2 regions of the Lysinibacillus sp. FSL K6-0075 genome follow, and region 1 is predicted to be linked to the other one. Evidence: a T-box and tRNA genes for the amino acid it is inferred to sense, from the RefSeq annotation. Region 1 holds a T-box; the other holds one or more tRNA genes.
The links. The T-box of region 1 lies ahead of cysS (cysteine--tRNA ligase). A T-box ahead of a tRNA ligase gene usually reads a tRNA of that ligase, here a tRNA-Cys.
Positions count from the first base shown of each region.

Region 2: it encodes a tRNA-Cys, which carries the amino acid that the T-box ahead of cysS (cysteine--tRNA ligase) is inferred to sense. The anticodon was not compared.

Region 1 covers NZ_CP151947.1:4,865,350-4,868,770, forward strand. The annotation lists gene MHB65_RS24510 (Mini-ribonuclease 3) at 1-14, opposite strand, end outside; gene cysS (cysteine--tRNA ligase) at 20-1,420, opposite strand; T-box leader at 1,481-1,698, opposite strand; gene gltX (glutamate--tRNA ligase) at 1,749-3,209, opposite strand; gene ispF (2-C-methyl-D-erythritol 2,4-cyclodiphosphate synthase) at 3,301-3,421, opposite strand, start outside.
Region 2 covers NZ_CP151947.1:3,960,775-3,964,195, reverse strand. The annotation lists gene MHB65_RS19750 (hypothetical protein) at 267-518, opposite strand; gene MHB65_RS19745 (hypothetical protein) at 942-1,130, opposite strand; gene MHB65_RS19740 (YvrJ family protein) at 1,136-1,309, opposite strand; tRNA gene MHB65_RS19735 (tRNA-Cys) at 1,351-1,421, opposite strand; gene MHB65_RS19730 (glutaredoxin family protein) at 1,555-1,797, shown strand; gene MHB65_RS19725 (sigma-70 family RNA polymerase sigma factor) at 1,941-2,531, shown strand; gene MHB65_RS19720 (hypothetical protein) at 2,535-2,735, shown strand; gene MHB65_RS19715 (3-hydroxyacyl-CoA dehydrogenase) at 2,932-3,421, opposite strand, start outside.

The DNA of each region.
Region 1 (3,421 bases):
CGAAGTTTATCCAACTTAATTACCCTCGTTTCCATCTAGTTCCTTGTCGTGTATCTTCTAAAATGATACCTTGGGCTTGCAAATGGTCACGGATCTCATCAGAACGAGCAAAATCACGATTTTTACGTGCCTCCACGCGCTCTTGTAGCAATGCTTCAATTTCTTCGTCTAATAGTTCTTCTTCTTTTGCGAATTCAATACCTAGGACGTCACCTAGTACTTCAAAAGTTTCAATAAAGGTTTCTAATACCTTCTTGCAAGTATTGGCTTCATTTAAGTAAATATTAGCAATACGAGCTATTTCAAATAATACAGAAATCGCGTTGGCTGTATTAAAGTCATCATCCATTGCCTCTTCAAACTGTGCTTTTTGTTCCGCAATTTTGCTAAGCCATTCTTCTGAATGGTCACCTAAGCTTACTGTAGTCGTAAGGCGATGTTTCACGTTGTTGTAAGCTGTACGAATGCGCTCTAAACCTGCAGCAGCAGCTTCTACTAAATCCTTCGCAAAGTTAATTGGATGGCGATAATGGACAGATAACATAAAGAAACGTAGTATCTGCGGGTCAATTTGTTTACGAATATCATTCACAAGAATGAAATTCCCAAGAGATTTGGACATCTTTTCATTATCTATATTAATATACCCGTTATGCATCCAATAACGAGCAAATGTCTTATTATTGTGTGCTTCTGATTGGGCAATTTCATTTTCGTGATGTGGGAAAGTTAAATCTTGCCCACCAGCATGAATATCAATAGTATCTCCTAAATGTTCACGAGCCATTACAGAACACTCAATGTGCCAACCTGGACGGCCATCTCCCCATGGGCTTTCCCAGAAAATCTCACCTGGCTTAGCCGCTTTCCATAAAGCAAAATCTAATGCATCATCTTTTTTCTCGCCTGCTTCAATACGAGCACCGATTTTTAAATCGTCAACTGATTGATGTGATAATTTACCGTATCCATCAAATTTACGAGTACGATAATACACATCTCCAGCAGACTCATAAGCATAGTCCTTATCAATTAACACTTGAATAAATTGAATGATATCATCCATATGCTCTGTCACACGTGGATGAACATCTGCTTTTTTGCATCCTAGTGCCATAACATCTTCAAAATAGGCTGCAATAAAGCGCTCTGTTAATTCATGCACTTCTTCACCTAGCTCATTTGCTGCTTTAATAATTTTATCGTCTACATCCGTAAAATTGGACACAAACTTTACATCATAGCCTTTATATTGAAAATAACGACGTACTGTATCATAAACAATTACAGGACGTGAGTTCCCAATATGGATATAGTTATAAACAGTTGGACCGCAGACATACATTTTCACCTTACCTTCTTCTAGCGGGACGAAGGTTTCTTTTTGTCTTGTTAATGAGTTAAAAATTTGAATACCCATTGTATTTCACTCTCCTTTTCTGATGAATAAAAAAGCGCCCCTATCACTCCTAAAAGGAATGACAGAGACGCTCGATTTGCGTGGTTCCACTCTGATTGAAGGAAAAATCCTTCCACTTTGGACATCCTTTAACGGGGACGACTCGATAAAGCCTACTATCGTTCAGCCTTATGCTCAAAGGTGCATTTCAGTTTTGCCTAGGCTCAGACCACTTTCAGCCGATGATGGTCCTCTCTTAAGAGCATGCGCTACTTACTTCTCCTTATCAACGCTTTTTCAATGTAAATACATTTTACAACGAAAGAATGAATTGTCAATAAATTTCTCTTTATTGCGCAAATTTTTCTACACGGTCAATTGCTTTCTCTTTACCAATTAAACAAATGGCGTTTGGCAGCTCTGGTCCATGTGTTTCACCTGTTGTCACAACACGGATTGGCATAAACAGATTTTTACCTTTATGGCCAGTTGTCTTTTGTACAGCTTTAATCGCAGCTTTTACCGCATCCGGTGTAAACTCTTCTAGTTCCTCCAATTGCGCTTTAAACGCTGCCATTACTTCTGGTACTTGCTCTCCTGCTAAAACCTCTTTTGCTTCTTCATCATATTCAATATGCTCGTTAAAGAATAGGCTAGATAATTCGACAATTTCTGCACCAAAGCTCATTTGGTCATGATAAAGTGCAATTAAATCCGTCGCCCATGCATGTTGCTCTGCAGTAAGTTCTTCAGGTAATAAGCCTGCTTTTTGTAAGTGAGGTAAAGATAATGCGACCACTTCTTCTAAAGATAGTTTTTTAATATATTGATTATTCATCCATGTTAGTTTTTGCTTATCGAACATAGACGGTGATTTAGAAAGACGTTTTTCATCAAAGATTTTAATAAATTCTTCTTTTGAGAAAATCTCCTCTTCCCCTTCTGGAGACCAACCAAGTAATGCAAAGAAGTTGAACATTGCTTCAGGAAGATAGCCTAAATCCTTATATTGCGTAACAAATTGAATAATCGATTCATCACGCTTAGATAGCTTTTTGCGGTTTTCGTTAATAATTAATGTCATATGACCAAAGCGTGGATATTCCCAACCAAATGCATCAAAGATCATCATTTGCTTTGGTGTATTCGATAAATGCTCTTCACCACGGAAAACGTGAGAGATTTCCATAAAGTGATCGTCTAAAACAACTGCATAGTTGTATGTTGGAATACCATTTGCTTTTACAAGTACCCAATCACCAATATCTTTAGACTCAAATGTAACTTGTCCACGAACTAAGTCCTCAAATTCATATGTTACATTTTCTGGAATGCGCATACGGATTGTATATGGCTCACCCGCCGCTTCTTTCGCTGCGACTTCATCTGCTGATAGGTGGCGGCATGTACCATCATAAGTTGGAGCTGCTACACCTCTTGCTTTTTGTTCTTCACGAGATGCTTCAAGTTTTTCAGAGGAACAGAAACACTTGTAGGCTACACCTTGCTCTAATAGTTTTTCAGCGTGCTCTTTATAAATATCAAGACGTTCCATTTGACGATAAGGCGCATAAGGTCCACCAATATCAATGGACTCATCATATTCAATACCTAACCATTTTAGGTTATCTAGCTGAGATGCTTCTCCGCCCTCTACATTACGTTCAATATCCGTATCTTCAATACGTACAATGAATTTACCGTTATGATGTTTTGCATATAAATAATTGAATAATGCTGTACGCGCTCCACCGATATGTAAAAAACCTGTTGGAGATGGCGCGTAACGAACGCGAACTTCTTTCGTCATAATTAAAAGCCTCCTAAATTTTCGATCAAAAAATTGACTTTGTTCATTTTACCACTCTGTTACAGGAAATAAAAGCGGAGTTCATCCACATTTATTTCTTAATCAAAAGAATCGTGGCCATTGCCGCTATACCTTCCTCGCGACCTGTAAAGCCTAATCGTTCGGTTGTTGTTGCCTTAACATTTACTTGTGAAGGCTCTGCGTGTAATAAT
Region 2 (3,421 bases), 900 kb from region 1:
CTGAAAAATAATTTAGGACCTATTCGCGCATTTATTTTTAACCAATACTAAAACATCTCAAAAACTACGCCTTTTTGGCAATTATAATGAAGGCTCATAAGCACCAAATACAAAAAAGCAAGACCCGAGAATCCAATTATATACTTTTCATCTATTTAGCCTAAAAAATACTATGGATTATTATAAGAAGATATAGTATAGCTATTCTTTGTAGACTATCATAAAATTCCTATCATTCTGACTTTTAAAGATAAACTTTGCTTCTTTTAAGGTTTATTAAATCCATAAAAAGCCATTAGATAAATCCCGATAAACACTACTAATATAAACGAATTAAGGACAACTAAAATCATACGAGTGGGTCCCTTTATCCCTAAAATAGCAAATATTAGTCCTGAAATTCCTAAAATAAATGGAATTGTTATGCCAATTCCCAGAATATATTGAGGAGCCAATCCAATAAGAAATGTTAAAAACAAGAAAATTATTGATAAATACGTAAAAATTTTTCTTTGCAAATAGCACCGCCCCTTTGTATGTAAATGAAGGTTTGACTTTATTACAATTATACCACACGTGTTATTTACAGTTTTCATCACATCGAATAAACCATTCCTTGCCTGAAATCAACTTTGCCTTTTTTTATTTATAATAGTCAATACTTAAAGATTATGAAAAAACCTTATTATCACCATTACATAATAATATAAAAGTTGCTCCATAAATGTTGATTTCTTGTTATTCTACTGTATAAAAAGTGGTATGGGATGCGGTAGTAGAATTACTTTTAATTATCCTCAATTCCATTGTGCTAATAATATTTCTAATAGAAACGTTTGGATTTAAAGAAGCTTAAATCACTTATTAAAAATTAAAACCCATCAAATAAAATTAGGTAGTTCTTAACCTAAATTATTTGATGGGTTTATTTTGTTAATAGATCATGTTTCATTAGCATGAATCTGACAATATTCCCTCAATAAATTAGAAGAAATACTGGTATTTTGTATAAGATTTATTAGTAAATCGCGTTCCTTTGGGGACAGACTGTCACTCGCTAAACAATTTGTATAAAATGATTGAACTTCTCTTGCTTTACAGTAACAGGCCATTAATTTTTCAATTTCCATGTGGATTACCCTCCTTTCTTGTAATTAAGAGATTTTATAACTTCAGATAACTCCATGATGACAGCTTCTAATTTATCTATTTTCCTTTCAAAGCGAATGAACAGATAGACTGTTATGGCAATAGGGAATCCAAAATTTCCTATTAGGCTAATCCAAATTGGAACATTTTCTGGTGTCATAATGTAAATCACCCTCCCTCTTACTCCAAATTAGTAATATAAGGTGATACACGGATTCGAACCGAGGATCCAGGTTTTGCAGACCCTTGCCTTACCGCTTGGCTATATCACCAAAATTGTAACTGTACTATGTAAAGAGGATTCTTCTGTAATAAAAACAACCTGCCTATAAAAAAAATATTATTTTGTCATGGTTTCATTTCTTATGTTTTAATCCTCTTTATAGAAAAAAGGAGGTCTCTAAGATGAAGTATGATATAACGGTATATTCAAGCGATGGATGTCAATATTGTATTAGGTTGAAGGAGTGGTTAGAGGAAAATAATATTACTTATAATAATAAGGATATTACTGAAGAGCACGTATTAATGGAGTTTAAGCAATTTAATAGTAGCGCTATCCCATTTACTTTATTAGTCGCTGATAATAAAGTAGAGAGAATTATTGGTTATCAGCCAGAAAAAATAAAAGCTATATTAGAAATTTAACTAAGTTGGATTAAATCACCTTTTTTGTATAAAAGGTGATTTTTTTTATCTTTCTAAGAACACTTGTTCTTATTTTGGTTTATAATATAGATACAACATTCACTTTATATAGAAAGAAGGCGGATAATAGGAGGGATTATTAAATGAAGAATGATAAACAAAAAATAGAGGAATTTTTCTATAGAAATAATGAGCAGGTTAACAATCCAATTATTAAAAGCTTTTTGTCGGATTCCCAAAATCTTTATTTGGTGCAAAAAGCGATCTTATATCCAACTGATTTGAATAAGAAACTCGTTGATGAATCTTTTCAATCGCACTATATAAATGTTAGGAAGATCAAATATGTAAGTAATTTAATTTATTTCTTTAGTTTAGATTTTGATAAAAAAAGAAGAAGGCTGCAAAATCGGTCTTTATTAATATTAGATAAGGGATTATCAGAGGAGGGGGAGACGACCCTAAAAGAGCTAATAGAAGATACACGCAATGAAAATGGTCTAGATCATTTAATTGGTGGAGGATTATTGGACAATATAGAAGATGTACAGCTCTTAAAGTCCTTGCAAAAACTAACGGTAAAACAGCTTCAAATTTTAGAGATGATTTATGTAAAAGAGCTTTCTATAAAAGAGATAGCTCAACTATTACAAACAACTCCCCAGAATATATCCAATCATCATAGAAAGGCTTTAAATAAACTCAATCATTCACTCGGAAAAAAGGAGGAATAAATTATGGGAAATTTAGAAAATCAACATACTGAAGAGACGCTAACAATAATCGAGAATTTCATCCCAAAAATTAAACATTGTTTACACAATACAGACTATCATGAAAGGGAAGACCTAGAACAAGAAATTAAATTAAAAATTATAGAAAAGCTTGCAACAGTAAAATTTCAAGACGCGCCTAGTTTTTGGGACTTTTTCTTGTGAAAGCTACCAGGCGATTTTCTATTCTGGTGTTCGAGAAGTCACCAGATTACATATACTGTTGTTGCCAGAGTTCATTCCTACATGCATGATGGAATAACTTACGCGGTTTATCTGAAGATAGGATTGTCACTACGAACATTGGGAAAGTAAAAAAAGATGCACATAGTAAAAAGTACTATGTACATCTTTTTATCGATTAAGCTTTTAGAAAATCTGGTTTAGCAAAGCTTGGGTTTGGATATGTGTAGAAGCCTTCACCTGTTGCACGACCAAGTTTACCTTTGTCGATGTACTCTGTTTTTAAGAGGTTAGCTAATTTTTTCATGTTTTCATCGCCAGTGGCAGTTGCTTTCGCTTCCACAATATTATAGGCAGTGTTAATGCCAACGATGTCTAGAATAGCAAATGGTCCAAGTGGAGCGCCTGTACCAATCATCCATGTTTTATCGATTGTTTCTGGATCAGCCACTTCTTTTACAAGTAAGGATTCAGCTGCATCTAAAAACGGCACTAGCAATGAGTTTAAAATATAGCCAGGTTGCTCTTTATGCAATGGTAGTGGTACCATGCCGATGGCGCGTGCAAATTCAACAACTTCATCAAATACTTTCATATCTGTACCAGGGTGTTTCATAATTTCAGCAGTATTGTTTTTCCAAATCGTATTAGCAAAGTGAAGAGCTAAA